DNA from 4 places in the Micromonospora sp. NPDC005367 genome. Region 4 is predicted to be linked to each of the others. Evidence: riboswitches for the same ligand, from Rfam matches in the RefSeq annotation. Region 4 holds a riboswitch; each other region holds the start of a gene.
The links. Region 4 has a riboswitch for cyclic di-AMP ahead of ABZS42_RS11480 (hypothetical protein). Riboswitches for the same ligand answer to the same signal wherever they lie in the genome.

Region 1 (4,018 bases), on a different contig from region 4:
CGTGGCTGCCCCGCAGCGCGGTCGCAGCTGTCCGCGCTCCCCGAGCTCCGCCCGGCGCCTGACCCCGCCGGCGACGCGAGAGCGTTCCGCCGCCGCGCTCGCCGCACCCGTCTTCCGCGCCCGCTCCCGGCGCCCGGCGTGACCGACAAGGCCCCGCGCCGGGTGCCCCGTGCGGCTTCCCCGCATCGCGTCTGCTCGCCGTGAGGTACCGACATGGAGAAGACCGTCCTTTACCAGTTTCTCGTCGAGGTGCCGCAGGCCGCCGCCATCTGGTCGGCTCTGCTGGTGCTGGCCCTGATCGTGCTCACCGTGCTGGTCACCCGTCCGGAGCGCGACCGGCCGGAGGACGACCGGTCCGCCCCGACCGGGCCGACCGACCGGGAGCTGGCCGCAGCCGAGGCTGCCGACCTGCGCCGGTACGCCGACGAGGTGGCCGTGGCCGCGGCCGGCGCGGCGCAGACCGCCCGCCGGCGACGGGCCGAGTGGCTGACCGCCCAGGACGACCTGGACCGGGCCTGGGCGGCGTACGACGAGGCCGAGAGCGCCGCCCGCCGGTACTGCGGTGCCGGTGCCCTGCCGCCGCCCCGCACTCCTCGCACTCCGGCCGAGTACGCCGCCCGGGAGCGGCACCTGCACCGGGTGGCCACGGCGGCGTACTGGCGAGGCGAGCTCACCTTGCGCCAACTCGGCGATGTCTTCGGGCACCGGGACGGCTGGGATCCCCGCATGCACCCCGTCGAGCAGGAGGTGCACCTGGCCCGGGTGGTCCGGGACGGCCGGCTGGCCGGCTACCGGGCGGCCCGGGAACGGGAGCGCGGTGCCTGGTGGGACGCCGAACTCGCCGCCGAGGCGGCCCGTGCCCTGGCCACCGAGGCGTACGCGGCGGCGGCCCGCCTCCGGCCGGGGCAACTGCCGGCGGCTCGGCCCGCGTCCGCCGCACCCGCCCAGGTGGTGACCCGCTGGCAGCCGGCCAGGGTGGGCTGAGCGGGCCGGTCCGGGCCTTGATCGACTCGGCTTCCGTGAAGTCGGGCGGTCCCGGTCGTGCGAGCAGCGCGGCCTCAGGGAACTCCAGGACCTCAAGGAACTCGAGTCGACCCAGTTATCTTGGTGGGCCCGGTCACATCAATTCGAAAACGGTCAGTGGGATCAGCGGGTGCGAATCGTCCCCGCCATTTGGCAAGGTTGCCGTTCGACTGTCCCGTTGCGCCCCTCCGGTGCCGCCGTAACCATCCGTCCCATTGAGTCACGTCAGCGGCTGAACGCCCGGAAAAATTGTTCACCGGAACAGGTTTGAGCAGGTGGCGAAGGGTTGGCAGGCTCTCCGTCGACCAGTAGTGTCGGCGCGTCCGGTGCGGTAACCGTTCGCAACAGGCGACGCCGCGCCGACCCGCCTAATCGTGATTCCACGAGCCGGGGACCCACATGCACGTCCGGGGTGAATCCGCGAGCCACGGCCCGCGGTAGGGCGATCTTCCCGCCCGAATCCGTCAGCTAACCCGGTAGGCGGTGCCGGAAGGAGTTCCATCCCTGTGGTGCACGAACCTATCCCTCGGTCCTCCCCGACCCTCCACGGCGCCGCGGCGCCCGTGCTCGCCCGTCCCGTAGCGGCGAGCTGACTCCGGCACCCGCGTCTTTCCGCCCGACCCACCGGGCGTTCCCTGAGCGATCCACCAACCGCACGCGGACCAGGTCCGCGCGGTGACGCCTGCCCGGATTCCGGTACGGCTGCCGGTCGCTCACCCCCCGAACCGTGGAGGAACCGTGAAGCACACCCTGAAGCGTCAGCTCCGTCGGCTGGCCACCCAGCGCCCGTACCAGATCGCCGCCGCGTCCGCCGCGGCCGTGGTGCTGGCGTCCACCACCGGCGCCCTGCTCAGCGGCGCCGACGATGCGCCCGCCGCACAGCGCGGCGCCACCGCGGTGGCGGCCGAACTGCGCAGCGACGCCCACATCGCCTCGCTCGACGACCAGCAGCCCACCACCCCGGCGGCCGGCTCGCCCACGACCAGCGCCCCGGCGGCGAAGAAGTCCGCGAACCCGGACCTGACCCGCAAGCCGGCAGCGCCCAAGCCGCCGGCGAGCAAGGTCCTCGACTACGACTACCAGGCGCAGACGACCTACTTCTACTGCGGCCCGGCCGCCGCCCGGAACGCGCTCAGCGCCACCGGCATCGAACGCAGCCAGGACGACCTGGCCGCGCAGCTCGGCACCACCGAGATGGGCACCAACTCCGCCGAGGACACCACGCGGGTGTTGAACGCCGTGGTCAAGGGCAACCCGTACAAGACCACCATGTTCCCCAGCGCGCCGCGTCCCGCCCAGATGGACCAGCTCCAGGCCGACATCGTCCGGGCCATCACCGACGGGCGCGGTGTGGTCGCGAACATCGTCGGCGACGCCGTCGACACGAACGGTGGCTGGCACTCCTTCGGCGGCGGGCACTACATCGCCGTCGTCGGCTACCGGGACCAGGGTCGCACCGTGAAGATCGCCGACTCGGCGAACCCGGCGGTGCCGTCGTACTGGATCACCACGATCAACCTGGCGAACTGGATCACCACTCGCGGTTACTCCGCCTGACGATCGCGCTCACAACGGGCGCCGGCCCCCTTACGCGAGGGGCCGGCGCCCGTTGTCGTCCGGTCCGACTGTCGGATGTTCACCCTCGCCGGGCCGGCCCCGCCGATGGCACACTGCGTCCATGAACGACGGTGGCGCCCGTACGGCCGGCCGGCCCACCCTCCTGCTGCTGCACGGCATGGGTGCGACCGGTGAGGTGTGGCTGCCCTGGACGCCACTGCTGCGGCGCCGCTGGGACGGGCGCTGGCTGGCACCGGACCTGGCCGGCCACGGCACGTCGCCGCCGCTGCCCGCATACTCCTTCGCCGCGCTGGCCGAGCGGGTGGCCGCCGCCCTCGCCCCCGGTGACCGCCTGATCGTGCTGGGGCACTCGCTCGGCGGCGTGGTCGGCCTGACGCTCGCCGCGCGCGGCGCCGGGCTGCCTGTCGCCGCTGTCGTCGGGCTCGGCATCAAGGCGGTGTGGTCCGACGCCGAGCTGGCGAGGACGCGCCAGCTGGCCGCCCGCCCGGTCGCCTGGTACCCGACCCGGGACGAGGCCGCTCAGCGCTACCTGCGGGTGTCCGGGCTGGCCGGGCTGGTCGCCCCCGACGATCCGAGGGTGACGGCCGGGCTGCGTGAGGTGCACGGGCGCTGGCGACTGGCCATGGACCGGGGCGCGTTCGCGGTCGCTGAGCCGGACCTGGCGGCGCTGGTGGCGGCCACCGAGGTGCCGGTCCTGCTGGCGCGCGGCGAACACGACCCGCTGGTCACCGACGGGCAGCTCCAGCGCTACGGGGTCCCCGTCGCCACGCTCTCCGGGCTCGGCCACAACGCCCACGTCGAGGACCCGGAGGCGGTGCTGGCGCTGGTCGAGGCGTACCGCTGAGCGGGAGGCGGACTCAGGCGGTGGTGGAGACGGTGTCGGCCTCGGCCGGACGCGGCGCCGGGGGCTTCCCGGCGGGCTCCAGCTCCCGCCGCGCGGCCTCCAGGAACGCCTCGGCGTACGACTCGGCGGGGAAGCCGCCGAGGTAGCGCCGACGGGTCTCCCAACGCCGCGCGGACAGCGGGTCGGTGTCGAGCAGCTGGTCCAGCACCTCGTCCAGGTCGGCCATGTCGCGGCGCAGCACGTAACCGGCGCCGGCCTGCGGGAACCGCTCGGTGAACGCGCCGCCGTCGGTGCCCATGTCCGTCACCGCGAACGGCTTGCCCGAGTAGAGGTAGTCCGAGATCACCCCGGAGACGTCGGAGATCAGCGCGTCGGACCGGTTCACGCACTCCACCAGGCTGAGATCCCGGCCGGCCGCCGTGCCCCAGAGATGCTGCCGCCCGGTCCGGGTCCGGTCGGCGGCCAGCAGCTCGGTCAGCCGGCCGAGCTGCCGGGCGGACGCCGGGTTCTGCGTGGTGTACGGGTGGGCGCGCAGGATGACCGTCACGCCCCGGTCCAGCAGCCGGCGTAGCA
Region 2 (4,018 bases), on a different contig from region 4:
CCGTCGGCATCAGCGCAATGGTGGCCGGCTTCCAGACCGCCGAGGTGAGCGGCGTCAAGCTCGCCGTCACCGAGCCGAGCCGGTTCGTGCACCGGCAGCTCTGGGTGACCGGCCTGCTCGGCCTGTTCGGCGCTCCCGAGCCCTACTACGCCGGCACCGCCACGCCCGAGGTGCTTCCCGGCGCCTGAGCCGCGCTCACCTCTCGTCCGGGTCGGCGCGAGCCTCGTCGAGGCCCGTGAGGTCCACGGTCACCCGTAGGCAGGGGAGTGGGCGGACGCATGCCCGTGCACGCGTCGCCCCGGCCCTGGTTCCGGCTCCCGCGGCCCGCGCCGCCCGTCATGCGACAGGTACCCCAAACCACGGCATGCGCTCCGCGGCCCGCTCAGCCGTTGCCACCCCGTCTCCGGTGGGCGAGGATCGGGCGACCGGCGACGGCGGGAGACGGTGTGCTCAGGCGCGATTCCTTCAGTTACACCGTGCAGGCGCGCTGCGCCCTGGCCGACGCCGCCGCGCTGCTCGGCGACCTGGGCCGGCAGGGCGCGCTGCACCCGTTGGTCGTCCGGGTCCGCCGCCTGCCGCCCCGAGCGGGCGCCAGGGCCAGTTACGCCATCACCGACCGGCTGGCCGCCGGGTCGCTGCGGTTCCCGGTGACGTACCGCGCCGACGTGCTGGTCCGAGCGGACGACGAGATCTTGACCGTGGCTCGGCAGTGGCCGGCGACCATGGTGCGCAATCACACCCTGCTGTGCGCCGAGGCGGACGGGCTGGTGCGCATCGACGTCGAGATCACCCTCGCCGCGCCGGCGCCGCTGTTCGCGTACGCCTTCCGGCAGGCCCGCGCGGCGCACCTGGCACTGGCCAACCGGCTCGTCTCCGAGCTCGAACGCCACCGGGAGAGCCCACCCGCCGCGTCCTGACCGGCGCCGCGACAGCGGCCGGCGGTCAGGCACCCGCGCGCCCGGCCACCGCCGGGCGCCCGCGCCGCGCGCCCGGTCCGGCCGGCCGCATCCGCCCCCACGGCTTGTACGTGGAGAGCACCGTCGCGATGATCATCAAGCTGGTCGACACGGCGGGCGCGATCACCAGGTCGGCCCGGTCCCGCGCCGGCAGCGCAGCCCCGAGGTCGCCGGCGGCGCGCAGGCTCGGCGTGAGCAGGAACAGCACGAGCCCGACCATCACCGTGGTGATCAGCAGTTTCGCCAGCACCCAGCGGTAGCGGAACAGCTTCCACGGGGTCAGCAGGGCGCTGGTCACACCGACCACCCACACGGCGACGGCCAGCGGCGCGAAGAGCGTCGTGCCGATCAGCGCGGCGGCCGGATAGACCACGTCCGCGTCGGCGCCGCGCAGCACCGCCACGCCCAACGCGAGCAGTACGAGGTCCGCGCCGAGCCAGCCCAGCGAGGTGACCAGGTGCAGCGTGAGCAGAGCCTTACGCACGGTCGGCGGTGTTCGGGTCATGTCCTCGATGCTGCCCGTGCCGGCCGGCCGGATCGTCCGCCGACCGGCGACATCGTGGCTACGTCCCGCGACGTATCCGGGCGGTGCGGGTGGCCGCTGCGACCACCCGCCCGCGCGGCGTCAGTACACCGAGAGGTGCACGTGGTTGGTGTGGTCGCTGGACGGGTCTCCGCCCGCCCCGCTGTACGACTTCCATCCGCTGCTGGGCAGCCAGATCTGCCGGTACCAGATCACGTAGAGCACCGCGAGCCGGTCGGAGTTGCGGATGAAGTACGCGGCCAGGTTGTTGCCGTACGTCTTGTCGCCGCCCGTGGCGTCACCGCCGAAGCCGTTCTTCTGGGCGGCGAAGTCGCATGCCCGCCCCTTGGGATGCTCGCCGGATCCGCCGTTGCGATGGCACGAGACGTAGCGGGTGAAGCCGGCCGCCTTGGCCTGCTTGAGCGCGTGCAGCGCGCGCGGGGTGATGCAGCCGCTCGCCGGTGTCGGGTCGTTGACGCTGCACGACTCCTTGGGCCAGGAGCCGTCCGGGTTGCGCGGCGCCGGGTCGGCGTTCGCGGTGGAGGTGCCCCGGTTGGACCCGCCGGCGGAGGAGTTGACCGCGTTCGCGTTGGCCACCTCGAGGGCTCGCTCGGCCTGTTGCTTGCGCTTCGCCATCACGGCGACCTGCTTGCGCTGCTCCTTGATCTCACCGTCCAGCGCGGCGCGGGTCCGGTTCGCCTCGTCCCGGGTCGCCGTCAGGTCACGCAGCGCCCGGTCCTCCTTGGAGGCGACGGCCTCCAGGGCGGCGGCGCGGTCCATGAAGCCCTCCGGGCTGCTGCTGCTGAGCAGTGCCGAGACCGTGCCGAGCCGGCCGGTGCGGTAGGCGACCCCGGCGATCTCGCCGACCTTGCCGCTGCGCTCCGCCAGCTCGGCGTCGGTCTTCTTGAGCCGGTCGGTGAGCTGCTGCTGCCGTGTCACGGAGCGTGCCAGGGCGGCCTTCGCGTCGAGCCAGCCCTTGCTGGCCGCCTCCAACTGGGCGCGCAGGGCGGGGGTGCCGCCCTCGGTGTCGGTGCTGGGGGCCGCGGCGGGCAGAGCCGCCGGGGGAGTGGCCGCGGTGCCGGTGCCGGGGGTGGCCACGAGGGCGAGGGCGAGCGTCGCGGCGATCAGGGCCGCCATCCGGGCGGCGCGTCGTCGTACGGGTGCCACTGCTGGCATGCACATGTCCTTCCGTCAGCCGCCGACCGGGTTAGCTGACGGGTTCGGGACGGAAGATCCCTACCGCTCGCGCGGATGCACCCCAGGAACGTGGTTCCCCGGTTCGCCGAACGTCGGCGATTAGGCGGCGGTCGCCGCCGGCGCTGGTGGGCGCCTCCTGGCGGAGACCGGGACCGAGCCTACCGGTGCCGGTGGGGCTGCTGCAGCCGATGTGACTCCCTGTGCCGTCGAGCTAACCGAAAAATGCGGCACAACCGCACCATCCGGCTCAAAGACCCCGCCTGTTCACATCACCACTCGACGGCCCCGCAGGCGCCAGGGGCCGCACCGGGCTCGATCTGCAACGTCGCGTGCTCGATGTGGAAGTCCTCGTGCAGCGCCTCCCGCGCCGCCGCGAGCACGGTGCCGACCTCCGCGCCGGGCGCCATGGTGAGGTGCGCCGAAGCCACCTCCATGCCCGAGGTGAGCGTCCATACGTGCAGGTCGTGTACGCCGGCCACGCCGGGCACCGCGGCCAGCCGGTCGTGCACCGCGGTCACCTGAAGGTGTTCCGGGGCGGCCTGGACCAGGATGCGGACCGCGGCCCGCCCGAGCCGCCAGGTGCGCGGCAGGATGAACACGCCGATCGCCACCGCCACCAACGGGTCCGTCCACCACCAGCCGGTGAACGTGATGAGCAGCGCCGCCGCGATCACCCCGAGCGAGCCGAGCAGGTCGCCGAGCACCTCGAGGTAGGCACCCTGGAGGTTGATGCTCTCCCGGGCCCCGGGTCGCAGCAGTGCGAAGGCGGCCACGTTGGCCAGCAGGCCCAGCACGGCCACCGCCAGCATCGGGCCGGCGAGCACCTCCGGCGGGTCGCCGAACCGGCCGACCGCCTCGACCAGCACGTAGACCGCGACCCCGGAGAGCAGTACGGCGTTCGCCAGCGCGGCGAGCACCTCGAGACGGTAGAGGCCGAAGGTGCGCTGCGGGTCGTGACCGGCCCGCCGGGTGGCGGTGATCGCCGCGAGGGCCATGCCGATGCCGAGCACGTCGGTGAACATGTGCCCGGCGTCGGACAGCAGGGCGAGCGAGCCGGTCCGGAAGGCGGCGACCGCCTCGACCAGCATCAGGACCGCGAGCAGGGCGAACGCCGCCCAGAGTCGGCCGCGGTGGTGCTGCGCGGCGTTCACCACCGACTCGTCGTGGCCATGACCTGCGCCCACGAGACCACCCTCCGCCGACGGTCCGGACCGGTCAAACATATGCTCACATCGCAATGTGTGCAACTGTCGGCCGCGCCGGAGGCCGAGGCGGGGCCGCCGGGGGACCGCTCAGTCGGTCGGGTCGATCGTGGCGAGCCGCTGGGTGGCCCGGGAGAGCG
Region 3 (4,018 bases), on a different contig from region 4:
GCTGGCAGCGGTTCGCGGCCGAGTTCGCGTTCACCGTCTCCGCCGAGATCGCCCAGCTCGTGTTCTGGTCCAGCGACAGGCCGGTACCGGTGCCGGTGCCGTTGTGGGCCGGCGAGATGGTCCGTCACCAACGAGACGTCGCCGCGCGGATGCCGGCCGGGCCCTGGTGGCGACTGCTGCTGACCGTCACCGATCGCGGCGAGATGACCGTCGACTACGACTACGGCGACGAACCCTTTCCCGACGGCCAACTGATGCCGGCCGAGCACTACCGCAACGACCTGGCGGCCTATCCCCGCCCGCGCGTACCGGTATGGCTCGCCGGCTACGTCGCCGGACCCACCGCGCAGGGCCGCGATCCCGGCCGCGCGGCCGCCGCGGCAGCGGCCGACGCCACCGCCGGTCGCAGGGGCACCGCCGTGGACGACGTCCCTCCCCTGCCGGATGTCTGGGCACGCTGGGCGGCGCTGTCAGCGGCGTACGTCGGCGTCGGGTCGGAATGGGGGCCGCGCATCTTCCCCGGGCACGGCTGGTACGAGAGCGACCGCCGCAGCGGATCGGTCCTCTTCCTGCTCCCGGGCGAACGCGCGGTCCTCTCCGGCGGAAAGTGGAACTCGCCGCTGCTCGAAGCCGCCTACCACGGCGGCCAGCCCCTGCCCGACCTGTATGCGGGAGCACCCGCCTGGGTCACCGACAGCGTCCTCAACACCCGCAACCGCAACGGCCTGTTGACGTTCTGCCTCTGGTGGGACGGCGGCCGGTGGTACCGGGGCGACACCGACACGTCCGATGAACTCGACGTCCCCCTCCCCCGCATCTGGACCCCGGACGAGACCGTGCGAGCGATGACCAGCCAGACCGGTCCCGGCACCGCCGCCGCGTGCGAGGGCTTGCTGACCGCGCTCAGCGCCCACCGGGCCACCACCCGCGAGGTGGCCGCCCTCTTCACCCGCGTGCCCGGCGCCGGCATCGACGCCGCCGTCAACCAACTCAGCCTCGCCGGCCTACTGGCCGCCTGAGCGCGGGCCCGGGCCACCCAGGCCGGTGCCGCGGGGGCTGGACCGCGCGGCGATCCGGAACTCGATCGCCGCGACCCGGACGCACCGCCATCGGCAAGCGGCCTCCGGGACGGAAGAACCTTCCGCCCCGGAGGCCGCTCAGGCCGACGACGACCCGCGCCGGGACGTGCTCGCAGGCTCGGGCCGCTTCGGAAGCGTGCTCGGTCAGAGGCTGAGCCGCTGACCCGGGAAGATGAGGCCCGGGTCGTCGCCGACCACGCGCTTGTTGCGCTCGTACAGGGCAGGCCAGCCGCCGGTCACGTGGTGTGTCCCAGCGATCTCCGACAGTGTGTCACCCGGCTTCACGACGTAGCTGCCGCCGGTCGAGGTCGAGGTCGAGGTGCTGTGCCGCTGGGTGTGGGTGGTCGGCTTCGTCCCGCTGCCCGAGGGGCGCTTCGATCCGCCGGTCGACTTCGACTCGCCCGTGGACTTCGACGACGTCGAGCCACCCTGCTTGCCGCAGGTCGGCCACGCGCCGATGCCCTGACCGTCGAGCACCTTCTCGGCGATCGCGATCTGCTCGTCACGGGTGGCGAGGTCGGCACGGGCGGCGTACTTCGTGCCGCCGTACCCCTCCCAGGTGCTCTGGGAGAACTGGAGCCCGCCGAAGTAGCCGTTGCCCGTGTTGATGTGCCAGTTGCCGCTGGACTCGCACTGGGCGACGGCGTCCCAGTTGACCGCCGCCTGGGCGGGGGCGGCGCCGAAGAGCGCGACGGCGCCGGTGACCGCGCTGGCGGCCAGGGCGCCGACGGCGACGCGACGAGCGGTAACGGCACGGTGACGGGCGTGGTACGCAGATGTCATGGATTTCCTCCACGCCGACGAGGTGAGCTGTCGGGTTCGGACTGAGGTGCCCGGCCGCGGAATGGGCGGCTTCACCCCGAGGCGCCCGTGGGGCAGGAAGCCGGTGGGCGCCGGGAAACGGTGGGTCCCCCGCTCCTGCCATGGGTGACGTTCCGACGACCGGCGGCAGGATTTGGCGTTACCGGTCGCGGTGTTCGCGTCGGCGAACTCGACCGACGCTAGGCAGGATTCGCGGCCATTGCCCACTTCATGTGAAGTTGTTCACCGGGCCACGCGTGGCAGCCGGGGTTCGAATTGCGCGTCCGCGCGAATCGTGCAGCGGTGGCACGTGGCCCGGATTGCCCAATCTGGACGATGGCGGGTGGCGCGAGGTCACGGACCGTCGAACCAACCGTTACCGGATTCCGGGCCTCGCCGCGCATTCCTGGAACGTCGAGCCCGGCGGAATCTGTCATACATGCGCATGCTCTGATGTGATCATGATCAGTCCAACTCCTCTGATGAGTCTCGTCGCCGGCGCGTGGGGCTTCAAGACCCTCGCCGTCGGCGTCGAACTCGGCCTGTTCACCCGGCTCGCCGGTGGGCGCACCATCACCGTCGACCAGGCGGCCGCCGAGTTCGGCCTGGCCGAGCGCCCGGCGGACATGCTGCTGGCGGCGAGCGCCTCCCTCGGCCTGCTCGAACGCGCGGGCGACGGCTACCGCAACTCCGAACTCGCCGAGCAGTTCCTGGTCGAGGGCCGCCCGTACTACTTCGGCGGGCAGATCCGCTACTCGGACCTGCGCACGTACCTGCCGTGGCATCGCATCGCCGACGCGTTGCGCACCGACCGGCCGCTGACCTGGGATCCGCAGAGCCAGCAATCGATGTTCGACACCAGCGACCCGGAGATGATCAGCCAGTTCTGGGACGCGATGTACTCCACGTCCAGCTTCACCGCCCGGGCGTTGGCCGGCGCGTACGGCTTCGATTCGCATCGATCGCTGCTCGACGTCGGTGGCGGGGCGGCGGCGTTCCCGATCGAGTTGTGTCGGCACCTGCCGGACCTGCGGGCGACCGTGCTCGACCTGCCGCACGTCCTCGTACGGGCCGAGCAGCGGATCGCGGCGGCCGACCTGAGCGGTCGGATCAGCACCGTCGCCGGCGACTTCCTCGCCGACCCCGCGCTGCCGGGCGGACACGACGTCATCCTGCTGAGCATGATCCTGCACGACTGGGACGAGCCCACGAACCGGGCACTGCTCGCGAAGTGCCATGCCGCGCTGCCGCCCGGCGGAGCGGTCGTCATCTGCGAGCTCCTGCTGAACGACGAGCGCACCGGGCCGCCGGAGGCGGCGCTGATGGGTATGAACATGGTGGTCGAGACGGAGGGCGGCCGGAACTACTCCGGAGCCGAGTACGTCGCGTGGCTCGCCGGCACCGGTTTCGTCGACATCCGTACGGTGGCGTTCGACGCCCCGGGCGCCAACGGGGCGGTGGTGGCCCGCCGACCCTGACCGCGACCGCTCGCGCCGTCGACGCAGGTCAGCAAACCGATGACCGTACGGCGTCATGACACTGCGGACAGTGATCTCGGACGGCTATTGGGGCGCATGTGCCGTGATGACTGCGACACGTCGACGCGCAGGGCTGGGTGGACCGGGCCGCGTCGGCAACAATCCCGGACGGAGACCTCGGCAGCTCAGGCCGCCCAGCCGTCGAGGTTTACCGGGGGGAGGCAGCGGTCAAGGTAGGGCGGCACACGAATCCCAGGGGGGATAGCCATGTCCGAAACACATCGCAGCGATGCCGTCACAGATCGCCCTGACGAGGTGACCGACCCGCTGCTGTGGAAGCTCGCCCTCGAGGTCGCCGACGCGCACGAGCCCGACGGCCAGGGCGGCTGCCAGAACCTGCTGTGCGCCGGTGAGCCTTGGCCGTGCACCGCGTGGAACAACGCCCAGCGGGCGCTCCGCGCGGCGCAGCGCGACGTCGCCGACGAAGCCCCGACCCCCGTCGCGCCCAGCTGGTCCGCCGCTCCGATGGTGCCGGCGACCCGTCGCTCGGCAGCGTGACGCAGCACGACACGGCCCGGTAGCACTGGCCCGGGACCACCGGTAGCACTGGCCTCGGGACAACGGGACCTGTCATCTGCCGTGACCGGCACGGGCCGGCGC
Region 4 (4,018 bases):
CGTCGACACGCGGCGCGACACCGGCGGGCGCGGACGGGCGCCGGAGAAACCACCTGGTTAGCATTCCGACGATGACTCTCCGGATCTTGCCTGCCGGGGCGGCCCCACGCCGCTGAACCAATCGCGCCACCGGTCCGTACCCCACCCCGGAGTCGTTGGGAGATTCGTGATGGGCGCCGACCACACCCGTCCCACGCCGTCCGCCCCGCCCGGGGTGCGACGCGTCCTTCTCGTGACGGTGGTGCCGCTCGTCGTCGTCACCGTGGTCGCCGCCGTGCTGCTCTGGCCGCGGTACGCACCGGAGACGGACGGTGGTGGCGACCCGGCCCGGTACCACGGCACCGTCACCCGGGTGGTGAGCGAAGCCTGCCCGAACCCGGCCGAGACGCCGGAGGGCACGCCCGGTGCGCAGCCGACGCGCTGCGGCACCGTGACCGTACGCGTGGAGAACGGCCCCGCCGCCGGTCAACAGGTCGAAGCACCGCTCCCGGACGGCCCGGGCGCACCCGCTGTCGAGGCCGGTGACGAGGTGATCGTGGTGGAGCTGACCGATCCGACCGACCCGTCGTCGTCGAGCTGGAACGTCGCCGAGCACCAGCGCGGCAAGCCGCTCGGTTGGCTGGCGCTGATCTTCGCCGCCGCGATCGTCGCGTTCGGTCGGTGGCGGGGCCTGGCCGCGCTCGCCGGTCTCGCCGCGAGCTTCGGCATCCTGCTCACCTTCGTGCTCCCCGGAATCGGCGCGGGGCACCCGCCGCTGCTGGTCGCCGTGGTCGGCGCCGCGCTGATCATGTTCGTGGTGCTCTACCTGACACATGGCGTGACCGCGCAGACCTCGGTCGCCGTCCTCGGCACCCTCGGCAGCCTGGTACTCACCGGCGTCCTCGGCGCCCTGGCCACCGCCGCCACCCACCTCACCGGATTCGGCAGCGAGGACGCCCTCACCCTGTCGATGTTCCAGAGCGACGTGGACCTGCGCGGCCTGCTGCTGGCCGGGATCATCATCGGGTCGCTGGGGGTGCTCGACGACGTCACGGTCACCCAGGCGGCCACGGTCACCGAGTTGGCCCACGCGAATCCGCAGCTATCCCGACTTCAGCTCTACCGGGCCGCGACCAGGGTCGGCCGCGCGCACATCGCGTCCACCGTGAACACGATCGTGCTCGCGTACGCGGGCGCCTCGCTGCCGCTGCTGCTCCTGCTCACCGCCGACTCGCGCCCGGTGAGCCAGATCCTCACCAGTGAATTCCTGGCCCAGGAGATCGTCCGCAGCGCGGTCGCGACGCTCGGACTGGTCGCTGCCGTTCCGCTCACCACCGGCCTGGCCGCGATCGTCACCACGGCCGGACGGTCCGTCAGCGCACCGGCCGGCGACGATCCCGCCCCGATCAACCCGACCGCCCGCCCCGGATTCGACCGGACCGACGTGCTGGAGGCGCTGAGCGCCGCCCGGTCCGGTCCGACCCGGAACCCTCCCCCCGCCGCCTCCGGTAGCCGGCCCGACCCGGACATGGGAACGGACAGCACATGGTGATACTCCGCAACGTGACCACCCGGGCTCGACGGCGCGATACTTACGTCACTGGCTACCCAGCGCTTTGTCGAAATGACGCTTTTAGCCGGCATCCGGGCGTAGATCGCCGCGCCGCCTCTCAGGTAACCTCGCTGCCGGTTACCGCCGAAGGCGCGCAGCGGCGCCTGCGGTACCGCCGCCCAATCGCCGTACGGCGAACCGGGAACCCAGGTACCTGGGGTGAATCCGCGTCAGCGGTAGGGGCCACTTCCGTCCCGAACCCGTCAGCTAACCCGGTCGGCGGTCGACGGAAGGGAACACTGTGACGGCACCCCTACGCCGCTGGTTGACACCTGTGGTGGCCGTGTTCGCCGCGCTGGCCGTGCTCGCCGGGCCCCTCCCGGCATCCGCCGCGCCCAAGCCCGCCACCCCGTCCGGGCACGAGGACGACGATCCTCCCCTGCTCACCGACGTCGTCGAGACGACGAACCGCAACTACACCGCCGCCAAGGCCAAGCTGGAGAAGTCCAAGAAGCGCCAGCTGGAGCTGGCCCTGGACGTCAAGCGGGCCGAGGCCGAGTTGGACGCGTTGACGCCGCAGGTCGGCCAGATCGCGGCCCAGTCGTACCGCACCGGACGGATGGGCGCGGTCGGCATGCTGTTGACGAGCAACGACCCGGACTCCTTCGTGGAGCGGGTGATGGGGCTCGACGAACTCAACCTGGTCAACTCGCAGAAGCTCGCCCGGATCAACGAGGTCAAGCACCGGGCCGAGCTCGCCAAGCTGTCCATCGACACCGAGGTCCGCGAGCAGCAGAAGCAGACCGCCATCATGGTCAAGCAGAAGCGCGAGGCGGAGAAGGCGCTGGCTCTCGTCGGCGGTAAGGGATTCACCGGTGGTCTCGTCTCGGCCACCTCGCCGGTGGCCAGGATCGGCCCCGGCCGTACGGACGACGGCGACTGGAAGCCGGAGTCGTGCAGCGAGAACGACCCGACCACCTCGGGCTGCATCACACCGCGCACATTGCACGCGTACAAGGAGGTCAAGCGGGCCGGCTTCAACCGGTTCGTCGGCTGCTACCGGCCGGGAGGTCCGTGGGAGCACCCGAAGGGGCGGGCCTGCGACTGGTCACTGCAGAAGAGCGGCTTCTCCCCCTGGCACAACGACGACACCCGGATGTACGGCAACAACGTGGCGGCGTTCCTCATCCGTAACGCCGACCGGCTGGGCATCTACTACGTGATCTGGAACCGGCAGATCTGGTTCCCGGCCACGGGATGGAAGTCCTACAGCGGCCCGTCCAACCACACGGACCACGTACACATGTCACTCCTGTAGCGATCGGCTGGTACGCGAAGGGGCCGTCCCGCAGTCGCGGGGCGGCCCCTTCGCTCTGCCCGTGTCGGCCCGGCGGCGCGGCCGACGTGGGGCGTCAGCCCTTCGGCCCGGCCGACGTCGAGATGCCGGCTCGGCGGCGCGGCCGACGTGCGGTGTCAGCCTTTCGGCGCGGCCGACGCCGGGTCGACACCGGCAGCGGCGGGAAGCTCCCCGGCGACCTGGTGGACCTCACCGGCCGCCAGCCGGTACGACATGCCGACCACGGCGCACCGCCCGGCCGCGACCTCGGCGGCCAGCACGGCGGAGTTGTCGAGCAGGGCCTCGACGGTCTGCGCGATGTGGATGTCGATGATGCGACCCAGGTCGTCGGCGCCCTCGGCCTCGGCACGGCGGAGACTGGGTAGCACGGCGTCCACCACCGCGTCCAGATGCCCGGGCGGCGGCGTGCCGGTGGCGAGGGACTCCCGGGCCGCCCGCACCGCGCCGCACGAGTCGTGTCCGAGCACCACGACCAGCGGCGCGCTCAGCACGGTGATGGCGTACTCGACGCTGCCGAGCACCTCCGGCCCGGTGGTGTGCCCGGCCGTACGCACCACGAAGAGGTCGCCCAGCCCACGGTCGAAGATGATCTCAGCGGCGAGGCGCGAGTCGGAACAGCCGACGATCACCGCGAACGGGTGCTGCTCCTCGGCGAGCGCGGCCCGGTGGCCGGCATCCTGGTTGGGGTGGCTCGGGGCGCCGGTGACGAAGCGGCGGTTGCCCGCGATCAGCTCGGCCAGTGCCTGCTCCGGACGCAGGATCGGCGCTTCGGGTCCGCTCATCCCCGCACCTCGACTTCCCTATGCGATCGAATTGATGACCCACAGTCACCGCCGCGGGTTCCCGATCCACGGTCACACCCACCAGAAGACACGTCAAGGTATACGTGATTTGCGTTTCAGGTATTCGCGGACATTCGATGGCCCGACCCGTCGTCGGCCGATGCTCGTCCCTTGATCGACTCGGCTTCCTTGATGTCGCGGTGTCCCGGATGCGCCGATGCCCCAACTTCAAGGAAGCCGGGTTGATCAGGCGTCCACGGATCGATGGAACCGGATGGCCGGGCTCGGGCCCTACGATGACGGCCATGGCGACGACCGAGAGCGGGTACGGCAGTCCCCGGAATTGGA

Region 1: linked by a shared signal. The riboswitch ahead of ABZS42_RS18175 (C39 family peptidase) and the one ahead of ABZS42_RS11480 (hypothetical protein) in region 4 are both predicted to bind cyclic di-AMP.
Region 2: linked by a shared signal. The riboswitch ahead of ABZS42_RS09420 (hypothetical protein) and the one ahead of ABZS42_RS11480 (hypothetical protein) in region 4 are both predicted to bind cyclic di-AMP.
Region 3: linked by a shared signal. The riboswitch ahead of ABZS42_RS18065 (transglycosylase family protein) and the one ahead of ABZS42_RS11480 (hypothetical protein) in region 4 are both predicted to bind cyclic di-AMP.

Annotation. Positions count from the first base shown of each region.
Region 1 covers NZ_JBEXFP010000024.1:677-4,694, reverse strand. Annotated here, with positions in the region: gene ABZS42_RS18185 (hypothetical protein) at 1-62, shown strand, start outside; gene ABZS42_RS18180 (hypothetical protein) at 214-984, shown strand; cyclic di-AMP (ydaO/yuaA leader) riboswitch at 1,379-1,521, shown strand; gene ABZS42_RS18175 (C39 family peptidase) at 1,762-2,580, shown strand; gene ABZS42_RS18170 (alpha/beta hydrolase) at 2,702-3,445, shown strand; partial or broken gene ABZS42_RS18165 (CDP-glycerol glycerophosphotransferase family protein) at 3,459-4,018, opposite strand, start outside.
Region 2 covers NZ_JBEXFP010000009.1:107,883-111,900, forward strand. Annotated here, with positions in the region: gene ABZS42_RS09405 (STAS domain-containing protein) at 1-188, shown strand, start outside; gene ABZS42_RS09410 (SRPBCC family protein) at 447-917, shown strand; gene ABZS42_RS09415 (hypothetical protein) at 943-1,461, opposite strand; gene ABZS42_RS09420 (hypothetical protein) at 1,582-2,655, opposite strand; cyclic di-AMP (ydaO/yuaA leader) riboswitch at 2,660-2,792, opposite strand; gene ABZS42_RS09425 (cation diffusion facilitator family transporter) at 2,946-3,860, opposite strand; gene ABZS42_RS09430 (AAA family ATPase) at 3,969-4,018, opposite strand, start outside.
Region 3 covers NZ_JBEXFP010000023.1:72,440-76,457, reverse strand. Annotated here, with positions in the region: gene ABZS42_RS18070 (hypothetical protein) at 1-1,019, shown strand, start outside; gene ABZS42_RS18065 (transglycosylase family protein) at 1,224-1,862, opposite strand; cyclic di-AMP (ydaO/yuaA leader) riboswitch at 1,860-2,050, opposite strand; gene ABZS42_RS18060 (methyltransferase) at 2,342-3,358, shown strand; gene ABZS42_RS18055 (hypothetical protein) at 3,626-3,916, shown strand.
Region 4 covers NZ_JBEXFP010000012.1:86,713-90,730, reverse strand. Annotated here, with positions in the region: gene ABZS42_RS11485 (YibE/F family protein) at 170-1,531, shown strand; cyclic di-AMP (ydaO/yuaA leader) riboswitch at 1,698-1,829, shown strand; gene ABZS42_RS11480 (hypothetical protein) at 1,833-2,849, shown strand; gene ABZS42_RS11475 (carbonic anhydrase) at 3,005-3,670, opposite strand; partial or broken gene ABZS42_RS11470 (MarR family winged helix-turn-helix transcriptional regulator) at 3,967-4,018, shown strand, end outside.